3 regions of the Paenibacillus hexagrammi genome follow, and region 1 is predicted to be linked to each of the others. Evidence: riboswitches for the same ligand, from Rfam matches in the RefSeq annotation. Region 1 holds a riboswitch; each other region holds the start of a gene.
What was found. A riboswitch is a leader RNA that binds a small molecule or an ion and turns the genes downstream of it on or off. The one in region 1 is predicted to bind cyclic di-GMP.

Region 1 (7,456 bases):
GCGCATTGCGGTTATCTACTTGTGCATTCGCTCTCGAGAATGCCGTGATATCCGCGTCCCCTTTGCCTAATCCTCCAAGCCTGACCGCCTCTTGAGCGACCAGATTCATCTGCAGATACGTGAACACAACCCGCCCGACATCCAGCATGCCGCAAACGATCAAAAGGAGCAGCGGGACGAGCAGAGCGAATTCCGTCAACGACTGCCCTTTCTCGTTTTTCAGCAAATTCCGGCAGGCGAATGCTGCATCCGCTTTTCGCATGGTCCTCACCATCCCTTAAACCACAGGCAGACCAAGGCGCCGCCTGCTATGGCTACTCCGTATGGATACGTTGCGGTTAGGACTGTTTTGTCAGCGTTTACGGGTAACAGGACGCCATAGCGGAAGCTGTACATGCAGATACCGATCCACTTCATTCTGATCATCGCTCCATTCCGAAAAACAATGACCAATACGGCCAATATCGCTCCGATTAGAGCCATATATACGGAAGTCATCAATACGAAAGAAGTCCCTTTCATTGCGCCCACTAATGCCAGGAGCTTGACATCGCCAGCACCTATGCCCCCAAGAAGATACGGGATCAACAGCACGCCTAACCCTGCGAGGAAGCCTGCAAGAGAGGCCCCTAATCCGGTCCATCCGGCCATTGCTGTATGTGCGCCTAATGCAGCTGCTATTCCGGGAAATATCACCTTATTATGTATTTTTCTGCTCCTCACATCGGTCACAACCGAGATCAACAGCACGGTCAATAGCATGATAGTAAAAAGCATCTCCCTACCTCCGTTGCCTAGTAAAGCTCAAATTTGTGAAAAAAGGCCCTACGCGGTAGAACACGTAAGACCTTTTGGTACGTATCGGCAATCTTGGTCTTGTTATTGCTTGCTTTACGTTTACGGAGTCGTATTACGGCTTTGCACGGTTGATAATGCATCTTGGAAGATATTCACGATTTCTGTACGAAGGGTTACCAGAGTAGCTACTACAGCCACCGCGATTAGCCCCAGCACGAGACCGTATTCTGTCATACCTTGACCTTGTTCTTGTGTAACCAGCGCTTTGAATTTGTTCATCATGAGTAATCGCTCCCTTGTATTGGTTAGTTTAGTTGTTTAAGTTTAGGTTCCAAGTTTAGCTTTCAAATTGAACCATGCTGCCCACTTGCAGAGCATTTCGTTCGATGCTTCCTGCGGGAAACTCAATTACGGATTCGGAATTCGGAAATGATGTTCCTATCTTCCCCGGCGCCAAAGCCTGTTCCAATCCTACGACCCGGTGTTTTGCATCGAGATGAACGACGTCGATACTGTAGTTCATAAAGAAGGTGTGCACGGACCTGCACGGCCTTATGTACATACAGCAGCCCTCAGGCAATTCGGATGAAAACATCAGCCCTTTCAATCTCCGATAAAACGTTGCCGCCACCCAAACCTCTTCAGCAACGACGTGTCCGCTCTCAGGCAGGACTAACTTCATGCGGACTATCCCCTCCATTCTTGTCTGAAATAACCCACCTTCTCCGAAAGGAAGGGAATATTGGCATATAAAAAACAAGCCCCCTTCAAATCTTTCGGCAGCTGGCTGGCATGGCGCTTGTTTCATGCGCGTTAGCCCCTGTAGCTTTGCGTCACTGATTTTCATCAGTTTTGCCTTTATCGAGATTCGTCGAAGCTTGTCGCTTTAGGTCGAATCCGATGTGTTGATATCATCATAAGACATGTAAGCGTTTTCTTGTATCGGTCTAAGTTCACAATTTTCAGACTATTATTCATGGTACTGCTTTCCTATCATCTTCTGCATTCGCATCCCTTTAATCCCTATATGACTATAAAAGGAATCCTGTTTATCCCGAATTTACAGACATTCGATGTTAATCCATTTTCATCCAATGGGATTTATGACCCTTTCAGTTGAAGTAAATTATGGGCTAATCCCCTAAAGCTAAAAAAATTCAACCAGAGCATAGTCAGGTCTAAGATGGTTCTTCAGAATGAATTTGGCATCACCTACAACCTAAAGAGAATCCGTCGGCTTATGAAACAACTAAATCTTGTGTGCCCGCACAGAAAAGCAAATCCTTACAAGTGCATGGCTAAAGCTAAGATGAGATAGACCGCTAAATCAAATATTACAACCATCACAGATATCAATGTGGATTAAAAAAGATGACCCCTGTTCAGTACTCAGTACAGGAATCATCTATTGTGTCCAAGCATTTCACAAGATGTGCTTTTTCATAGAAAGGGTATCGCAGTTATTAGGCTGCGCTATCCACCTATGCCAAAGTAAATTTTCTCAACTCGTCCTGCAGGTCTTGAGCGCAGCTGCCCAGAGCATCCGAGGAAGCCTGCACTTCTTCCATAGATGCGAGCTGCTCCTGAGCAGCCGCCGCCATTTCCGTGGTACGGTCGGAGGCGCTTCGTGCAAAGCCTACCATATCCATGGTAGATGCCGTAACCTGCTGGGCACTGGCAGACATTTGCTCGGATGCTGCGGAAACCTCTTGGATTTGGTGGGCTACCTTGCGGATGGAGTCCAGGATGGAGCTAATCGCACTATCCGTCTGCTGGATCGCCGATAATCCGAGCTCCGCCTCGGCAGCCGTTTCCTTCATGGAAACTACCGCCCCCTCGACGAGGTCGAGAATCAAACTCACAATTGACGTGATAGATTCAACCGATTCCTGCGTCTGTCCGGCCAGTTTGCCGATCTCCGAAGCGACCACTTTAAAGCCACGGCCGTATTCCCCTGCCCGAGCCGCCTCGATATTGGCATTGAGCGCCAGCAAGTTCGTCTGCGAAGATAAGTGCTTGATCGTGGAGACGAACGCCCCGATGTCCTTCGAATGTTCGCCAAGCCGCGTTACGACATCCGCAGATTCATGAACCGCATGACGAATCGTTTGCATTTGACCGACCGCAACCTTCAGCTTCTCCTCACTGGTTCGTGCTCCATCCGATACATCAACCGCCAGCTCAGAAACCTCCGAAGCGCTGTCAGCAATTCTCGAAATACCAATTGCCATCTCATTCATGGCGAGAGCATTTTCTTCAGAGGCTTTCTTCTGCTGCTCGGCTCCTTCTGCTACGACTTGAACCGCCATCGCGATTTGCTGCATGGCCGACGTCGATTCCGTAGACACGGCTGACAGCTCCTCCGATGAAGCGGCAACCTGCTCGGATATATCCTGATTAATGCGCAGAATCCCTCTTAACGAGTCTGTCATTTGATTAAAAGCAACACCAACTTCACCGAGCTCGTCTCTCGTTTGCAGCTCTACCTGCTTGGACAGGTCTCCTCCCGCGAGCCTCTCGGCCCCATGCTGCAAGGATCTAATAGTCATTCTTACACTTCGGTAGAAGGCCAGAAAGAAGAGCGCCGCAAGAAGAATCGTAATACCTACCAGAGACATCATCTTCGCACGATCGCTGCTCAACCGGTCAACCCGATGCTGCAGAAGCTGATCCAACTGGGTTGAGACGACTTGAAAAAATTGATTTGATATCTCAATCGAATTGGTTCCTTCCGCAAAAAAATCACTCGGCTTCATAGTTAAGGAAGCAGCATTCAAGACATTTTTATCAATGGTCGCAAGAAAGCCCTTGCTTGACTGCACACTTTGTCCACCTGGTCCTTCGAGAACAGCGGAAAGAGTCGGATTGGATTCCGAAATAATATTTAGTGCCTTTTCGATATTCTGAATGGATGTTTGGATAAGCGCCTTTTCGATTCGAGCGCTCACTTTTCCATCGTCCGTTATCTTCTTACTGGCAAGCACGCCGTTAAGATCGCCCCTCGCCTGTCCGGTAAACTCGATGAGCTGCGGAAGCTGGTGGACCATGACGTTCATCATATAGTAGGAATCGACCTCAGGATCCAAGGTCAGGTTCGATTCATCGGCAATATGGACAATGAAGTCCAGAATGTCACCGATTAGGGCCGTGTGACGGTCATAGCATTCTTTGGCCGGAAGCTGAAGTGTCTGCTCTTCGAGGTTCTTCCAGTCATTCTGAATGGCTTGCCAAGCAGTAGCGGTCTGCAGCTCATCACCGTTTTGTGCATTCATCTCAGCCACACGCGCCATACTCGCCTCGATTGCTTTCTCTTTATCAGCTAGCATCGTCTTGGAGGCTGTGTCTCCGTTTAAAATCCCGTTTGCTAAACCACGATGCTGCTGAATATCCAGCATAAGTGGCATGAGCCCCTGAATATAAGCGCTGCCCAACAATTCTTTCTTCGAATCTTGTATTTGATTTTGCAGATCCTTCGACCATATCCCGATTAGCAGACCTAGCGGTACTAAGAATAGCAGGCTAATCAATACAAACTTTTGAGCGTATTTCATTCGAGTCATCAGGGCTGTAAAAGGAGTCAGTAAAAGAGAAAGCATAAAAACCACCTTTGTTATTAATAATGGATGAATATGGAGTTAACATAATATTTCGTGTGATTTATTATTACATACATTCTAAATATTTCGACAAGTTACGACAGCAACCCTTCTTTTCAAATTCATTTCTTTAAAAACATTCGAAAAGCAAGAAAGAGGCATAAAAATACCTCAAACAATCTAACACCTCACGTTAGTATCTCAGAATAAAAAGGCCCGTTCCATGGAACCGACCTTCTTTGCGTTATGATTGGATCTATTTTTTATAATTCAGTAATTGCTGATAAGGAATGGAGACCTCGTCCATTATGTCTTGGTACAGCAACGACAGGCTGTCCTCCGCGCTTGTGTTTTTATTGATAATTTCATCGATGGACCTATTCCATATCTCGGATGCTTTGCGATCTAAAGGAGTCGGCATTCCGGAAGAACCCAGTCCGGTCAGCGTCCTATACAGCTCTTGCGCGTTTTGCCCACCCAGAAATTCACTGGGCTTCGGGTTGATGTACCAATTCATCGTGCCGCTCTGCTCGCATACATATTGAATAAAGAGCCATGCCGTCTCCTTTTGCTTACTTTGTGAAGTAAGAGCAATGCTATTACTGCTATCCATGTCATTGCCTATAATTCCAAACGGAGGCCTTGTCACTCTCCATTTCCCCTTTTGCTCCGGCACCCATTCTTGCAGCTTTTGTTCTCCCCATGCTGGAAGATTCAGCATAACAAGCCTATTTTGCCTTATAGCATCCTGCCCGGCGGGATCCACATGCTCATATTCAGGGTCAAGCTTCTTACCTGCTTAGCAGCCTTCATGCTCTTGAGATAGGATTCTTTTCCTCGTTCATAATCAAGCCGATTATCGAAAAAATAATCCCCATTATTAAGTATATCTACGGTGTCCCGTCTCCACTGCACGATCCATTTATCCTGCTCTTGTAAAAGTTTCGCCATGGCTAGCCAGCGGTCCGGTTCTTCCATATAATCGGCAAGAGCTTCCGGGTCGTCCGGCAGCCCGGCTTCCTTCAACACGTCCGCCCTATAAAAGGTAACCATCGGTTGAGACTGATAAGGCATTGCAACAAGGCGTTTACCGTCCATAGACGAGTGCTGCCTCCATATACCTTCTCCCAAGCTGCTCTGATATTTGCCTGCACGATAGGGAGCAGCTAGAAGATTCTCCAATTTATCCGTCGTATTAAAGTCGCCCAGCATTCGATCCCTTAGCACCATCAAGTCGGGAGCTTTGTCCTCCGCCAGTGCGTTCAAATAATAATCCGCTAACCGCGGTACATTATCCAAAACTGTCAATGTAATATGCACCTTCGGGAATCGTCTTTGAAATTGTTCAATTTCATAATCAAACATCCGATCAGGAGCCCATATCGTCAACTCACCTTGAGGCTCTGTAATGGGATGGCTCTCACTCGCGACCTCATCATACTTAACCGTCTCCGCACTGGGCTTATGCTGCCAGCTGCATGCGGATGTCAGTATTACCGTCAGGATGATCATGACGGCACTGCGCATACTCATGGTGTCTTGCCCCCTTCAATTACGACATTGGTTTGGAATAGGTGCGAATTTGATTGCGTCCCGACACCTTCGCTGCATACATGGCGGAGTCTGCGTTGCGAAGCAGGCATTCCAGGTCCGTCCCATGCTCCGGGAACACACTAAGCCCTGCGCTAAGCTGTAAAGAAATGGCCTTCTCTGCATGCTGAACCGGCTCCTTGACGACGGCTAGACGAACTTGATTCGCCCAGCCCTCCGCATCAATCGGCAGAGGCTCCCTCGTAATGATGACAAATTCATCACCAGCCAAACGGAACACCCGTGTTTGCTCATTGTTGTAAGGGTTCAATCGCTCCCCTAATGTCCGAAGCACGGTATCTCCGGCATCATGTCCATACGTATCGTTAATCAACTTGAATCGGTCCAGATCGATGAATAAACAAAGCACTCTTTCCCCTTTCAGCTTGGCCTCATGAATAAGCTCAGGAAAAAACAAGCTAAAGCTATACCGGTTCGCTAACCCAGTTAGTGTATCGTAGTGCGCTAATTTCCTTAAAGCTTCCTCTGAATCACGCAGCATGAGATTCTTTTGATCCGTTTCCGCGAACATCGACGCCAATTCCTGTGACATATGCTCAAAGTTGTTCTTAAGCAGATTCACCTCATGGATTCGACTTTCTCTCCACGTAACACGTTCGTTCATTCTTATTTTAAAGGGAAGCCCTGTAGAAATGCTCCCTAACTCAAACAATGGGCGTTCCAACATCCTTGTTACTCGACTTGCTATCAATACGACAATGGCAAAAAGAATACAGATCAGCGCCAAGCTGTACGTATACATTTGGAACACTTCTTGTTGGTACTCTTCAATCGGCTGTTTGATGATTAGCTTGTACGGAATTCGAACGAGTTGATATTCCTTTACATATTCACTTTGGCTCCAAAGGGCAATGGGATTGTAGAGTGGTGTATGCTCAGGCTGAAACAGGTAAAGCCGATCATCTACGCTGGACACAATTCCACCAGGCTGCCAATCAAAATCCTCTTGACCGTCCTCAATCTTCGGATCATTAGAGGCAAATACTTGATTATGTTCATCGACTAGAATCAGCTTAATGTCTGATGCCGATGTTACGTTGTAAAACGTTTCTTTCATCGACGCCCTCTGCAGCATCGAATGCAGCTTCAAATCCCGAAGCTCCAGTCGTGACATCTGATTGATTCTCTCACTCACATGACTCGCGATAGAATCGAATTTATCTGAGGTATTCTTCATATTTTGTTCATTCGTAAACTGACTGTTTAGATATAAAAAAATAAAGAGCGGAAGAACAAGAATAGAGATGGACATATGAGTCATCACACGTCCAATCTTCAGCCGTTCTTTGATAAAAGCCTGTGGGTGCAGGGCACTCCCGCTCCATCTAGGCAAATATTCCGCGGCCATATCTCCGAGCACCGCATTCAGAATACTAGTGACGCCTTGAAACATCACATAGATCAAGGAATATCCAAAGCCAAATTGACTCAAGCCATAATACCCTGCGAGG
Region 2 (7,456 bases), 540 kb from region 1:
GAACAGCAGCTCGGTGCGGCTGCAGCCCAGCAGGTGCTGCATCAGGAGTTCTGCGCAGGCGGCTGCTTCCGCCACGCCCTGCGCCGCTAAAAAAGAAGAAGCCTCAACATAGGCTTCTCGAATCGTTCCAGCAGTCGGCATCAGATCGCCTGCTCCCCTTTTTCCAACAGATCGGACTGTGCCGCAATCGTAAGGGCAGATACGATCTCATCCATATCGCCGCTCAAGACCGTTTCCAAGCGATGTAACGTAAGGCCGATACGATGATCGGTTACACGGCTTTGCGGGAAGTTGTACGTGCGGATCCGCTCACTGCGGTCGCCCGTACCTACTTTGCTTTTCCGCTCGCCGGCATACTTCGCTTCTTCTTCTTCGCGCATTTTATCGGAAATCCGTGCGCGAAGCACGCGGAGTGCCTGCTCTTTATTGGAGTTTTGCGATTTGCCATCCTGACAGGTAGCAACAATGCCTGTTGGCACATGCGTAACGCGAACCGCAGATTTCGTTGTATTAACGGACTGACCACCCGCTCCACTGGAACAGAACGTATCCACGCGAATGTCCGCATCGTGAATTTCAATTTCTACTTCTTCCGCTTCGGGCATGACCACAACCGTCGACGTGGACGTATGGATCCGTCCGCCCGATTCCGTTACCGGAATACGCTGTACGCGGTGAGCGCCGCTCTCGAACTTCAGCTTGCTGTAAGCGCCTTTGCCCGTAATCATGAAGATAATCTCTTTAAATCCGCCCAAGTCGTTCAAGCTGGCATCCAGGACTTCGGTCTTCCAGCCTTGCGAATCCGCGTAGCGTGTATACATGCGGTATAAGTCGCCCGCAAACAAAGCAGCCTCGTCGCCGCCTGCAGCGCCGCGGATTTCCACAATGACGTTTTTATCGTCGTTCGGGTCTTTTGGCATCATCAAAACTTTCAGCTTCTCTTCCAGCTCTGCAGCTCGTTCGCTGAGTTCCTCGATCTCCATTTTGACCATTTCGCGCATCTCGTCATCTAGCTTCTCATTCTGCATAACCTTTGCATCTTCGAGCTGTTCAGTAACTGTTTTATACTCCTGATAAGCATCGTAAGCTTCCTGAAGATCCGATTGCTCCTTGGAATACTCCCGAAGCTTCTTCGTGTCGCTGGTTACATCAGGATCACACAAAAGCTCGCTTAACTTCTCGTAGCGATCCGCTACTGCCTGAAGTCGATCTAACATCCGGACCACTCCTTTTATAGGTTTTTCACTATTTTACACATTGAAACGGAAATGCATGACATCGCCGTCTTGTACGACATATTCTTTACCTTCCAAACGCAGCTGTCCTTTTTCCTTCACAGCATTCATCGATCCGGCAGCCATCAAATCATCGTAAGACACGACTTCCGCACGGATAAAGCCGCGCTCAAAATCCGAGTGAATGACGCCCGCCGCTTGCGGAGCCTTCATTCCTTTGCGGATTGTCCATGCTCGTACTTCCTGCACCCCGGCAGTAAAATACGTGTATAAGCCGAGCAGTTTATAAGCTGCTTTAATCAATCTATTCAAACCGGACTCCTGAAGTCCCAGCTCTTCAAGGAACATCGCTTTTTCCTCGTCTTCCAGTTCAGCGATTTCGGATTCCACCTTCGCACTGATTGGAACGACCTCGGCATTCTCTTGCGCTGCGAATTCCTTAACGATTTTCACATACTGGTTATCATCAGCCGTTGCTACCTCGTCTTCGCTTACATTCGCTGCATACAGCACGGGCTTCATTGTGAGCAGATGGAGATCACGGACAATGAGTTTATCGTCATCGCTCAGATCCATGCTGCGCGCCGGTTTGTCTTCATACAGCGTTTCTTTAATACGCTCAAGCACTTCTACTTCAGCCGCAACTTTCTTGTCGCCGCCCTTCAAATTCTTACGGGAACGCTCCAGCTTTTTCTCAACGGAATCGATATCCGCCAGAATCAGCTCCAGATTAATCGTTTCGATATCGCCGATCGGATCTACTTTCCCGGATACATGCGTAATATTCTCATCCACAAAGCAGCGAACGACATGCACGATCGCATCAACTTCACGAATATGCGCCAAAAACTTATTTCCAAGCCCTTCGCCCTTGCTCGCGCCCTTCACTAAACCCGCAATATCGACGAATTCGAAAGCGGTCGGAACAATGCTCTTGGGCACTACAAGTTCCACCAGCTTCCGCAGTCTTTCGTCCGGCACTTCCACTACACCGACATTCGGATCAATCGTACAGAACGGATAATTCGCAGATTCTGCTCCCGCCTGTGTTATTGCATTAAACAAAGTCGATTTGCCGACGTTCGGTAGACCGACGATTCCTGCTTTCAACGCCATTGCCGTTCACAACTCCTTAATGTTTGAAAATATCCTCATTTATTATATAGCACTTGTCAATCAAAAAAAAGCCCGCTATCTTAGCGGACCCCGGATCCCATATCCGTGACTTTTTTCATTTTAACATCTTTTTTCTGAACAAAATAGGCCTCGACTTGATTCTTTAAGATGAACGCTCGAAGTGCGTTTGTTTTAGCATCAGGTACATTGATATATCTGGCGCCGTAGTAAATTCCGGTATCTTGCGTTTCTCGTCTAACTACTTCTGTTAGGCAGGAAATGGAGAATCCGAGCAAGAGCTCTAATTCAAGGTGTGCGGTTGTGTCCAGATGAATATTATCATCCACTGTAAATCCAACACCGCTCAAGCTAATATTTTTGATGTTGATACTTACCGGGCGTTCAAACTGATGCTTCCTTCTTTGTATATCATGCAAGCCGTGCAGCAAGCCGCCTTTTACAATCTCAATTCGTGGGAATTCCCGCTTCTCGGTAAATTTCTTTCGATTATCTGGAGGATTTATAACAATAATGGAACCATGGTCCTTGGCTACAACAGAGGTGTCGAACACAAAGAGTCCTGATTTAGTGTAGATGGTGACTTTAATCTTGTCCCCGAGCTGGAAGATATTATATTGTGGGAGCTCAATCTCGATGATATCTCCCAATACGTAGGTGATCACTCCTGTGGCTACAAAATCCCTTTTGTCCAAAACCGCCTTACTATCTATTAAAATCTCTGCGTCATTGCCTTCTTTACTACCATAATACTTCATTGGTTCAAATCTAGACTCCCTGTTCGATAACATCATGCCACATCCTTTCAGCATTGTTATTGGATATAAAAATAGACTCCCCCTGATAACTATCCCAGGAGCAGCCTATTACCAAAATCGATACCTCCAGATTTTCGGTAACCAGGCTGTCATAGCTCCTTGATGGAACGTTAGACCCTCAGCTTTGCGTCCTTGTCTTTCGACAAGTTTGCCATTATCGAATCTATTTATTGATGTATATAAAGACCTATTCTTAGACCTAACAATACTCTTATACCCTGTAGGCGAAAAGACCTACTATATGTAATTATTAGTATATTCACTTTGTCTCTCATTATCAACTAGGTTTCACCATGTTTTGCTAAAAAATTTCATTTTTTTAAGCTTAATTTACGGAATGCTATGTTGATAACTTGATTCCATGACAAGATGCCCCTACAATAAGAGCAACTATCCACAAAATAGTACGTTATCCACAAAGTTGTCCACAGATTGTTAACAACGAATGCCTGTTCGACTTTTTATGCACATGTGGACAATGAGTCTGAAAGAGAGGTGCCCCCTGTGGATGAACTACTTGAACATACCTACTGGATGAATGAAGCCATACAAGAGGCTTTTAAAGCAGAGGCCCTTGGCGAGGTGCCTATTGGGGCTATTGTCGTACATCAAGGAGAGATTATAGGGCGGGGCTATAACCTCCGAGAAACTTCTCTGGATCCCACTGCCCATGCAGAAATGATCGCTATTCGCCAAGCAAGTGAGCATCTGCAAGCATGGAGGCTGTTGGATTGCAAGCTGTATGTGACCTTGGAGCCTTGCCCCATGTGTGCGGGAGCGATCGTACAGTCCCGGGTGCCGCAAGTGATTTATGGAACTACCGATCCCAAGGCCGGCTGTGCAGGAACGCTTATGAATTTACTTCAAGAGGAGCGGTTCAATCATCGTGTAGATGTCATTAGCGGTATATTGCAGGAGGAATGCTCATCCATGCTCACGCAATTTTTCCGGAAGCTGCGCAGCAGTAAAAAGCAGCCGCCTGTATGAGGTTGCATCACGGCTTGCCTTCGTGCTATCATAATCCTTGCTTATGCGCCCGTAGCTCAGCAGGATAGAGCGACAGTTTCCTAAACTGTGCGTCGCGGGTTCGAATCCCGCCGTGGCGCGTCTTGTGGTTTTGTATCCTCTTACGTTATTACGTAGGAGGTTTTTTGTTATATCTAAAGACCTAATTTGGAGAAAAATTGTCGTATAGCGCTTCCAAAATACTTGTGTTATTATATGTAAATGTAACACTACAGGAAATTTTTTGAACAATAGGAGACTACTGTGTCTATTTTATTCATTATTGCGATCTGTCTAGGGATTCATCTCTTTCTTCAAGATGAATCGAATTGCAAAGAAGAGTACTGGACAGAAGAACTCGTTGACTTTCGATATCCTGATACTAAGTAAATCAAGAGATACACAAAACAGCGCCAAGAGCAGCTTTATAGCCGACCTTGGCGCTGTATGTTCTTGGCATAATCTATTACTTTTTTTCACTTCCGAAACATATACCTCATAGGCTTCTCGCGCATTACCAGCTGCAATTTCCACGATTTCATATTTTTTTTCGCCGATCATAATCGCATCTTCCACAGCAGGAATCGGATCTCCTAGATAAATCGTACCGAGGTATTCGTTATTTTTCTTAAGACGGAAATTACATCTATATTGCTGCTTCGTCATCCTAATTCCTCCTGAGCTCATATGCTTCAAGTTACCATATCAGATAGCTTGTGACAACATGTATCTTGAGTTACAATAACAAGTAGCGAAGTTATGTTCGAACGGTTGGTTACATATTAAACAAAGGGATTACGCCTTATAGGTTGGCGATCCCTTTGTTTTTTTGTGACATATTCAGTATCCCCTATGCCAAGCCGCAGCAAACCAACATTAGGATCAATCGTTCATGACCAGTAAGGAGAGGAGCACGATTCCATGAGTCAGATACCTGCAAATCGTTCTTATCGTATTCCGTTATTTTGTATCGTAACTTTATTATTTTGGATGTCCATGTACACCAGTGTGCCCATCATTGCACCGTATGTAGAATATTTGGGCGGCTCTCACCAGCTCGCAGGTTGGATCGTGGGTATGTACGGTATCTCCCAAATGCTGCTTCGCGTGCCGGTAGGCGTACTATCAGACCGGTTTCACAAACGTAAGATGTTCATTACATTCGGCCTGCTGTTCACAGGACTTAGCGGCCTTGGGCTTTGGATCACCCAGGATTTTACGTGGATGATTCTTCTAAGAGCTCTTGCGGCGCAGCAGCAGCAACATGGGTCGATTTTACCGTGCTCTTTACCAGCTACTATAAGCATGAGGAATCCACCAAGGCGATCGGTACGATCAGCTTCTATAATTCTTCGGGTCAAATGCTCGGCATTCTGGCTGCCGGTTGGGCGACAGACCAGCTTGGCTGGGAGGCGGCCTTTATTATGGGTGCGGCTCTTGGCGCCGTAGGGCTCGTCGCTTCACTGTTCCTAGTGGAAAATGCGCCGGAAGACGCACCGAAGATAACGCTTCGCGGCATCGGTAACGTGGCTACAGACCGCACGCTGTTGTTCGTCTCGCTGCTTGCCATTTTATCGCAAGTGTTAACTTTTGCGACAGTATTCGGCTTCACACCTGTGTTTGCAACTGGGATGGGTGCGAGCAAGTTCGACCTGGCTTTGCTCACTTTCTTTTCTAACGTACCGGTAGCTATCGCTTCCCTCTTCGGCGGGCGCAAATGGGCAGCGAAGTTCGGTGAAAAACGTGTAGTCGTTTGGGGCTTTGTCCTCATGGGCATCTTTACGTTATCGATACCATTTTCTCAGCACTTGTGGGTGCTGATGTTGACTCAAGCTGCAGCCGGTTTTGGCAGAGGGCTTTCGTTTACCGTTCTGATGGCGCTCAGCATCAAGCATATGCCTTCAGACAAACGGGCAACGGCGATGGGCTTTTTCCAAGCCATTTATGGTCTAGGAATGTTTGTCGGACCCGTCTTAATGGGTTGGATCGGTGACTGGTTTAAGCTCAGCCAAGGCTTCATCGTATTAGGCATACTCGGCGTGTTTACTGCTGTGTTATCTCAATTGTTTATACGAGTCGCTCAAGCACCTAAGCAGCCTTCCTCCAGCAAAGAAAGCTCCATGTCCCTATAAATCCACCTTAGAGAACGAATCATCGGATTCGTTCTTTTCTTTGCCGACTGCAGGGTTTCGTTCCATGAATCTCGTCTATGTATTCGGAGAAGAGGAGGAGAAAATTCCCGTAAAACGGCCACTCAATCAAAGTAAACGACCGACAATCATTATGAATGAAAAAGAACCCTTGCGGGTTCTTTTTTGTCGGTGTTGATGTTCTTTCTTAACCGTGTTACTTTGTAAACCTTTGGTAAATCTGCTTCTAAAACACGTTACGTGTCTTTCGCACATCCCCTCCAGCCTGATTATAACAGGTATGAAAGTCCTCTATGCAACGGTTGTATTTCGCTGAACTTCTCCAACGGAACCACACCTCTCTGCTCACCGACAAATATAGTATGTCCGGTTTGGCTCATTTTAAACATTTACGAAGTGAAAAATTTTATCTGTGCCCTGAACCTTTTGATTGCTGGTTTGCTCTAGAATGATTACGGTTTTTGACCTTTTTCGAGCCAGACAATGGATCTTGAAGGTTGTTCTCGTGGTCTTTTTCACTGTTATGGTTCGTTACGGCATCCTGAACAGAGTACGCTTCCGGTTTCGTCATGAGTCTACACGCTCCTATTCTTCGTCGTGATTCAATGCATCTTGATGTCTGTGATCATTGGTTTGCTGCTGAACCTGCTGAGCGTGGTGGCTGTTGACCGGTCTTTGTTCAAGATCCTTTACCACGTTTTGCAAATTTTTATCTCGACTCTTTTGCTGTGTCATCGCTGAACCCTCCGTGAATTAAGCATGTGTAACTTGATGCAGAATTTGCGCACATTCATGAATATGTCGCACATAATCATCCAGTAGATTCTGAACAACGCCGTGACGCTCATCAATATGCTTCTGCTCCTGCTCTACATCAATAACCTCAACCTTCACTTCTCTGGAATCCACATAAGTCACCTTAAAGTCAAAGGTGTACATGCTGTGCCCGGCAGTCGTAATATGAACGCGCAGGGCGTTGGAGTCGGCCTCATCAGCCCAGACTCTTGCTTGGTCGGAGCTGTTCAGTACCTCAGGCAAGCGTTTCTTCCATTCTTCAACCAAGCTCGTTTGACTAATGTTTAGCGTATCTATTTTACTCATGAGTAACACCTCC
Region 3 (7,456 bases), 860 kb from region 1:
GATGACTCGCGAGGACATGGCGCAGCTGATTGTCAAAGCCCTTGGCTATAAGACATTGACGAAGTATGAGAAAGTGTTCAATCAAGATTTTGCGGATAAAGCGCAGCTGAAGAACGTCGGCGAAGTAGCCATCGTAGTCGGACTGGATATCATGTCTCTGAACGATGGAAGCTTCGGACCGGACCAGGAAGTGACCAAGGCGCAAGCGGCGGTGGCCTTCTACCGCTACTTGCAGAAGCGTTCCGATTTGCAGGATAGCCCACGTATGTACTAGTAATTAGAGCGAGAAGAGGATGCCGGAGTGTCGGCGTGCTCTTCTTTTTTCTTTGTGTTGAGCCCTGCTCAGGATGAGTCGGAGAGCACCTTATTTTCATAGATTCATCTAGTTATGTTAACTTTTGCAGGTAGCGACGGCGGCCTGCCGATATGATACAATAGGGTCTACATGTGAATTGAAAAAGTGATGGTAAAGGAGTAGAAGCGCGTGGCTGTTCATGGAAAAGTAGGGTTGGAAGATATTATTAAAGCGAATCATGTGCTTAGCAGGGTGTTCGAACCTTCGCCATTGCAGCGCAATGAGCTTTTATCCAATCTATATGAATGTAATGTGTTTTTAAAAGAGAAGATTTGCAGGTGGTCCGCTCGTTTAAAATTCGCGGCGCCTACAATGTGATTCAAAGCCTGTCTCCCGAGGAACGAGCGGCTGGCGTCGTATGCGCGAGCGCTGGCAACCATGCTCAAGGGGTGGCGTATTCCTGCAAGCAGCTTGGCATTGAAGGCAAGATCTTCATGCCCACAACAACCCCTCGCCAGAAGATTTCGCAGGTGAAGCTGTTCGGGGGCTCCTTTGTAGAAGTCATTCTTACCGGCGACAGCTTTGATGATTCCTCCGCACAAGCTAAGGAGTACTGCGTGAGAGAGAATAAGGTATTCATTCATCCGTTTGATGATGTTCGGACGATTGCCGGTCAAGGTACCGTAGGCTTGGAAATCCTTAACCAGATGGCGGAGACGCCTGATTATATATTTGCGACCATTGGCGGCGGCGGACTTGCTGCCGGGGTTGCCGCTTACGCTGAAAGCGTATCTCCCCAGACGCGCATCATCGGCGTTGAGCCGGAAGGCGCAGAGAGCATGTCCGAAGCGATTCGAATGGGAGAGGTCATCACGTTGTCTTCCATTGATAAGTTTGTGGATGGGGCGGCGGTCAAGCAGGTAGGCCAGCTAACCTTTGAGATCTGCCGGGATTTGCTCGAGGATATTGTCGTAGTTCCAGCAGGGAAGGAATGTACGACCATTCTGGAGCTCTACAACAACAATGCGATTGTGATCGAGCCAGCCGGTGCACTTCCTGTAGCTGCTCTTGACGCCTATCGTGAACAAATCCGCGGTAAAAACGTGGTATGCATTATTAGCGGAGGCAATAACGACATTGACCGGATGCAGCAAATTAAAGAGCGATCGTTGATTTACGAGGGTCTCAAACACTACTTTATCTTGAACTTTCCTCAACGTGCGGGAGCGCTTCGCGAGTTTCTGGAGGAAGTGCTCGGACCGACGGACGATATTACCCGATTTGAGTACACGAAGAAGAATAACAGAGACGATGCGCCTGCACTGGTCGGAATCGAACTCAAGAATAAAGACGATTACCATGGTTTAATCGAGCGGCTTGCCCGCAAGGATTATGGGTATATGGAGATCAATAAAGATCCGAAGCTGTTTAATCTGCTGATTTGACACGTTGATACTATTGGCTAAAATTGGGGAATTATGGTATAGTAAATTAGTCCTATATAAAGCATTCATATTTTCGAAAAAGGCAAACTTGCCGAAAGGCAAGGACGCAAAGCTACAGGCCTAATGTCGTGGATGACAATGGCAGCTGGGCTACCGAGAAGAAGCATCTTATTTCATGATACTTCCTGCGGCTATTCCATTTGATGGAATAGCCTTTTTTTTGATTGGAGGAGGATATAAGTGTGAGTAGTCGTCCTGTCTTAAAAGAGCATGTCCCTAGCAGGCGTTACGCTTGGGAATATATTTGCTTGATCTGCGTTGCTCTCCTTACCGTGAATCTGCTCAGCACGGTTTCCGTGCAAGCAAACGGCATGCTGCCGGGAGTACTTTTCTCCGTCTTCATTTGTTCGGCGCTGCTGGTGAGGAAGAAGCTGGCTGCGGTTCTCTTTGCAAGCGGAGCAGCTGCATGTTTCGTTGCAGCAGCCTTGCTGGCGGTACCCGTGCAGTTGGTCAGCTTATGCTTGCACACGGTGATTTGTACGGTGCTGGCTTACAGCATTCGCCGGTTGCTGACGGCTCGCGAATACTATAAAGCACACAGCTCGCAGATGGAGTATATTGCGAATCATGATGCACTGACCGGATTGCCCAATCGCCGGCTGTTCGAAGACCGCCTGGAGCAGTATTTGCTTCATGCCAAGAGGCATCAGCAGCTGGTAGCCGTTATTTTTCTGGATTTGAACCGATTTAAAGATATTAATGATACCATGGGACATGCGTATGGCGATCTGCTGATTCGTCAGGCGGGGGAGCGGCTGCTTCATTGCCTGAGAGGCGACGATACCGTCTATCGGCAGGGTGGAGATGAGTTCACTATTTTGCTGCCTTTCATTACAAAGCCCGAGGATGTAAGACATGTCGCAGCCCGCATTCAGAAAGCGCTCGAACAGCCTTTTCTGCTGGAGGGGCATTCGTTCGAAGTTACGGCAAGCATGGGAATCGCACTGTATCCCTTGGATGGTGATACTCCAGAGAAGCTGATGATCCGCGCGGACGAGGCCATGTATGGGGCTAAGCAGAAGAAAGATACGCGTTATCAATTCTATGCGGCGGATATCGATAGTATGGTGGCGAGCAAAGCGCGGTTGGAGAAAGAACTGACCGAAGCGCTTGAACGTAAAGAATTCGATTTGCGCTATCAACCGCAGTATGAAGTAGCCAGTGGACGGCTAATTGGGATGGAAGCAGTTATTCATTGGAATAAATCAGAACAGATTGCTGCCGCCCCTAGTGAGTGGATGCGTCTAGCGGAGGAATGCGGGCTCATGATTCCCATTGGCCGCTGGGCCATCTGGACGGCCTGTCTGCAGGCTAAGAGCTGGCGCGATGCGGGTTATCCGCCTCTTCGTCTCACGGTAGGGGTCACGGCATCTCAGTTTAAAGATGGACAATTTCTCGATGTAATGACGGATATATTGAAGGCAACCGGGCTGGATGCTTCATGGATTGAGCTTGATATGGCGGAGGGCATTGCAGCATCGAGCCTTCAAGAGGTTGGGGAGAAGCTGAGGATTCTGAAAGCATTGGGATTCCGGATTGCTATGGACGACATGTGCACCGGCTTGTTTACAAGAACCGGCGGCACCTACATCCCCGCTGATAGTGTGAAGCTTGATAGCACGCTGATCAAAGGCCTCCCTGAGAATGGAGACAATCAAGAGCTTGCCGAAGCGATCGTTACGATGGCGCAAAGGCTGCAGTTGAACTTGATCGCCAAAGGCGTAGAAACGAAAGAGCAGCTTGAGCATCTTCAGATCATTCGCTGCGCGGAAGCACAAGGGAAATGGTTCAGCAGTCCGCTCGATTCTGCCGAATTTACCCGGCTGCTGAAAGAGAAAATCAGTTGATAGGACACTTTTGAAAGTGTCCTATAGACAATTATTGACCTCCGGTTGTATAATTTGAAGTCGGACATGAATTCCAAATTGTAGCTGATGACAAAACCCCAGTGTTACCTTGTGTGACGATACGAATTGTGTGTATGGCTGACAATGGGAGCTTCCCTGACATAGAAAATAGTGATACACTCGTACTCGAAGCGGGCTACATATTTTGCGGCGTGAAGGTCATACTACATACTGGAATTCCATGGAAGTGTTTTTAAAATTATCGTTGGGGGTACGAACTAATGAAAAGAATGCTTACTACTGCTTTAATGGCTGTCACCGTGTCAGCTATGGTTGTATCGGGCTGCGGCAAGAAACCGGAAACGAACACAGGCGGTGCATCTCAGGCTCCTGCTGCTAGCGCAGCGGCATCTGCCACTCCTGGCTCTGCGAAGGCGGCTAACTTGAAGATCGGTATGGTTACCGATATTGGCGGAGTGAACGACAAATCCTTTAACCAAAGCGCGTGGGAAGGCCTTAAGAAGCTGGAAAAAGACACAGGCGTTAAAGTGAAAAACCTGGAAAGCAAAAGCGACTCTGATTATACTCCCAACTTGAATACATTTGTTAAAGATAAGTATGACTTGACTTGGGGAATCGGATTCTTAATGGGAGATTCACTGAAAACCGTAGCTACCCAAAATCCAGATTCCAAATTTGCGATCATCGATAACGTTGTGGAAGCTCCTAACGTAGAATCCGTAACATTCTCTGAGAATGAAGGTGCGTTCCTGGTTGGTGTTGTAGCAGGCTTGACGACAAAAACGAACAAAATCGGTTTTGTCGGCGGCGTGGACATTCCGGTTATCAAACGCTTTGATGCAGGCTTCAAGGCAGGGGTTGCGGCGGTGAATCCTGACGCGAAGATCCAGGCGATCTACACGGGAGCATTCGATAAGCCGGACCTTGGTAAAGCTGCGGCAGCAACGATCTTCAACGATGGCGCAGATATCATCTTCCACGCATCCGGTTCAACGGGTAACGGTGTATTCAATGAGGCGAAAGACCGCTTCAAGGCTGGTCAAAAATTGTGGGTTATCGGTGTAGATAAAGATCAGTCGCTTGAGTTCGGCGACGATATCACGCTGACTTCCATGATGAAGCGTGTAGATGAAGCGGTTGAGAGAGTGTCCAAGGATGTCATCGACAATAAATTCCAAGGCGGTAAAGTGGTAGTCCTTGGTTTGAAGGATAATGGTGTGGGATTGCCTGAAACGTCCAAGAAGAACGTAACTCCTGAAATTTTGGCTAAAGTCGAAGAGTATAAAAACAAAATCATCAGCGGCGAAATTAAAGTTCCTGAACAATAAAGAACGGTTAGCGGCAGATCGATACTTACTAGCAAGGCTGGTTGCAAAACTGGCCTTGTTCTTTAGTTCTAAGGGTCATTATGAGGTTCCGTTATTCAAATAACTCAGTAGGGTGATTACATGAGTACAGCAGCCCCTGTGGTTGAGCTATCCCATATTACAAAAAGATTTCCCGGTATCGTCGCCAACGATTCCATCAGTCTCCAACTGCGTAAGGGAGAGATTCATGCTCTGCTAGGGGAGAACGGCGCAGGGAAATCAACGCTAATGAATATTTTGTTTGGTCTCTATCAGCCTGACGAGGGTACGATCAAGGTGCAGGGCAAAGAGGTGCGGATCGACAGTCCGAATCGGGCGATTGAGCTTGGAATCGGCATGGTGCATCAGCATTTTAAGTTGGTGCAGCCTTTTACCGTAACAGAGAATATTGTTCTGGGTATGGAGCCGAAGAAGGGCATGCGTGTGGACTACCGAACTGCTCAGGAGAAGGTAGGCAGATTATCCGAGCAGTATGGCTTGAAAGTAGATCCCAAAGCGAAAATCGAGGATATATCCGTCGGTATGCAGCAGCGCGTAGAAATTTTGAAAACGCTCTATCGCGGAGCGGATATTTTGATTTTTGACGAGCCTACCGCGGTCTTAACGCCGCTGGAGATCAGTGAGCTGATTGAGATTATGCGGAACCTGGTGAAAGAGGGCAAATCGATCATTCTGATTACCCATAAGCTCAAGGAGATTATGGAGATCGCCGATACGGTCACAATTATTCGTAGAGGCAAGGTCATTGATACGCTCGCCTGTGCATCGGCGAATCCGCAAATTTTGGCGGAGAAGATGGTAGGACGCGACGTCTCCTTTAAGGTAGATAAGAAGGAAGCGAAGCCTGAAGCTCCAGTCCTTCAGGTGCGGGAACTTACAGCCCGTAATCAGCAGGGTCTTGCGGCTTTGAAAGGGCTTAGCTTTGAAGTGCGCGCCGGGGAGATCCTCGGTATCGCAGGTGTGGACGGGAACGGACAAAGCGAGCTGATCGAAGCCCTGACAGGCCTGCGTCCGGTAGATGGTGGGCAAGTGCTGCTGGAGGGCAAAGACATCACAGGACTGTCTGCCAGAACGATTTCGGAGGCGGGTTTGTCCCATATTCCGGAGGATCGTCATAAGCATGGTTTGGTGCTTGATTTTACCATGAGTGAGAATATGGTGCTTGAGACGTATTTCCATCCTGAATTCAACCGAAGCGGTTTGCTGGACTACAAAGCAATTGACAAACATGCCGAGGCGTTAATTCAAAAGTTTGATGTGCGTACGCCGTCCATCTATAACAAAGCGCGTTCTCTATCTGGCGGTAATCAGCAGAAAGCGATTATTGCCAGGGAAATACATAAGAATCCGAGCCTGCTCATCGCAGCTCAGCCTACTCGCGGACTTGACGTGGGAGCAATCGAATTCGTGCACCGTCAGTTGATTGAGCAGCGGGACAAGGGGAAAGCGGTCCTGCTCATTTCCTTTGAGCTGGATGAAATCATGAACGTATCCGATCGCATTGCGGTCATCTACGAGGGGCGTATTGTAGGTGAGGTACTGCCTGGCGAGACGAACGATCAGGAGATCGGGCTCTTGATGGCGGGCAGCAGCGTGAACAGCGTGAAGAAGGGAGCTACACATGAATAAAGCTATAAAAGTGTTTTCGGCTGACTCGCTCATCACGCCGTTGGTAGCTATCCTGCTTGGTCTTCTATTCGGCGCGCTTGTCATGCTGGTCGGGGGCTATAATCCTATTGATGCTTATGCGGCGCTATTTGAGCGGATGTTCGGCAGCGCTTATGATATTGGCGAGGCGATTCGCGCACTGACACCGCTTATTTTTACCGGGCTATCTGTTGCATTTGCATTCCGTACGGGGTTGTTCAACATCGGCGCTGAGGGCCAGGTCATCATGGGGATGACAGGCGCAACGCTGATTGGTGTCAAAATCCACAGCCTGCCATGGATCATCCATGCTCCGCTTGCTGTGATTGTAGGAGCGCTGATGGGAGGACTGTGGGGGGCGATTGCCGGATATCTCAAGGCGAAGCGCGGCGTGAATGAGGTCATCACGACGATCATGCTCAATTGGATCGCGCTTTTCTTGTCCAACTACATCGTGAACACGTTCCTGCTTGAGCCGAAGCAGCAGCGTTCTTATATGATTCAGGATACCGCCTCTCTGAGCCTCGACTCGCTATCCGCATTGATGGATAATGCCCGGCTTCACTGGGGGACTGTAGTCGCCGTGCTTGCGGCCGTTGTTTTCTATATCATTCTGTGGAAAACAAAAATGGGCTACGAGCTGCGCGCCGTAGGCTACAACATCCACGCAGCGCAGTATGCGGGCATGGATGTGAGTCGCAACATCGTGAAGGCGATGTTTATCAGCGGTATTTTTGCCGGACTGGCCGGCGTATTTGAAATTCTCGGCGTGTT

Region 2: linked by a shared signal. The riboswitch ahead of L0M14_RS27840 (PilZ domain-containing protein) and the one ahead of L0M14_RS25220 (DUF192 domain-containing protein) in region 1 are both predicted to bind cyclic di-GMP.
Region 3: linked by a shared signal. The riboswitch ahead of L0M14_RS29365 (putative bifunctional diguanylate cyclase/phosphodiesterase) and the one ahead of L0M14_RS25220 (DUF192 domain-containing protein) in region 1 are both predicted to bind cyclic di-GMP.

Annotation. Positions count from the first base shown of each region.
Region 1 covers NZ_CP090978.1:5,536,598-5,544,053, forward strand. Annotated here, with positions in the region: gene L0M14_RS25205 (TadE/TadG family type IV pilus assembly protein) at 1-262, opposite strand, end outside; gene L0M14_RS25210 (A24 family peptidase) at 268-777, opposite strand; gene L0M14_RS25215 (Flp family type IVb pilin) at 898-1,080, opposite strand; gene L0M14_RS25220 (DUF192 domain-containing protein) at 1,136-1,480, opposite strand; cyclic di-GMP riboswitch class I at 1,574-1,665, opposite strand; partial or broken gene L0M14_RS25225 (transposase) at 1,979-2,104, shown strand; gene L0M14_RS32085 (IS3 family transposase) at 2,125-2,244, shown strand; gene L0M14_RS25230 (methyl-accepting chemotaxis protein) at 2,280-4,394, opposite strand; gene L0M14_RS25235 (type 2 periplasmic-binding domain-containing protein) at 4,651-5,115, opposite strand; gene L0M14_RS25240 (extracellular solute-binding protein) at 5,133-5,927, opposite strand; gene L0M14_RS25245 (GGDEF domain-containing protein) at 5,947-7,456, opposite strand, start outside.
Region 2 covers NZ_CP090978.1:6,076,924-6,084,379, forward strand. Annotated here, with positions in the region: gene prmC (peptide chain release factor N(5)-glutamine methyltransferase) at 1-141, opposite strand, end outside; gene prfA (peptide chain release factor 1) at 141-1,217, opposite strand; gene ychF (redox-regulated ATPase YchF) at 1,251-2,351, opposite strand; gene L0M14_RS27840 (PilZ domain-containing protein) at 2,432-3,127, opposite strand; cyclic di-GMP riboswitch class I at 3,261-3,350, opposite strand; gene tadA (tRNA adenosine(34) deaminase TadA) at 3,722-4,174, shown strand; tRNA gene L0M14_RS27850 (tRNA-Arg) at 4,220-4,294, shown strand; gene L0M14_RS27855 (hypothetical protein) at 4,487-4,858, opposite strand; partial or broken gene L0M14_RS32120 (MFS transporter) at 5,189-5,380, shown strand; gene L0M14_RS27860 (MFS transporter) at 5,413-6,324, shown strand; gene L0M14_RS27865 (small acid-soluble spore protein P) at 6,749-6,913, opposite strand; gene L0M14_RS27870 (hypothetical protein) at 6,928-7,077, opposite strand; gene L0M14_RS27875 (hypothetical protein) at 7,096-7,443, opposite strand.
Region 3 covers NZ_CP090978.1:6,393,664-6,401,119, forward strand. Annotated here, with positions in the region: gene L0M14_RS29355 (S-layer homology domain-containing protein) at 1-274, shown strand, start outside; partial or broken gene ilvA (threonine ammonia-lyase IlvA) at 485-1,740, shown strand; cyclic di-GMP riboswitch class I at 1,812-1,898, shown strand; gene L0M14_RS29365 (putative bifunctional diguanylate cyclase/phosphodiesterase) at 1,983-3,647, shown strand; gene L0M14_RS29370 (BMP family lipoprotein) at 3,929-4,996, shown strand; gene L0M14_RS29375 (ABC transporter ATP-binding protein) at 5,117-6,664, shown strand; gene L0M14_RS29380 (ABC transporter permease) at 6,657-7,456, shown strand, end outside.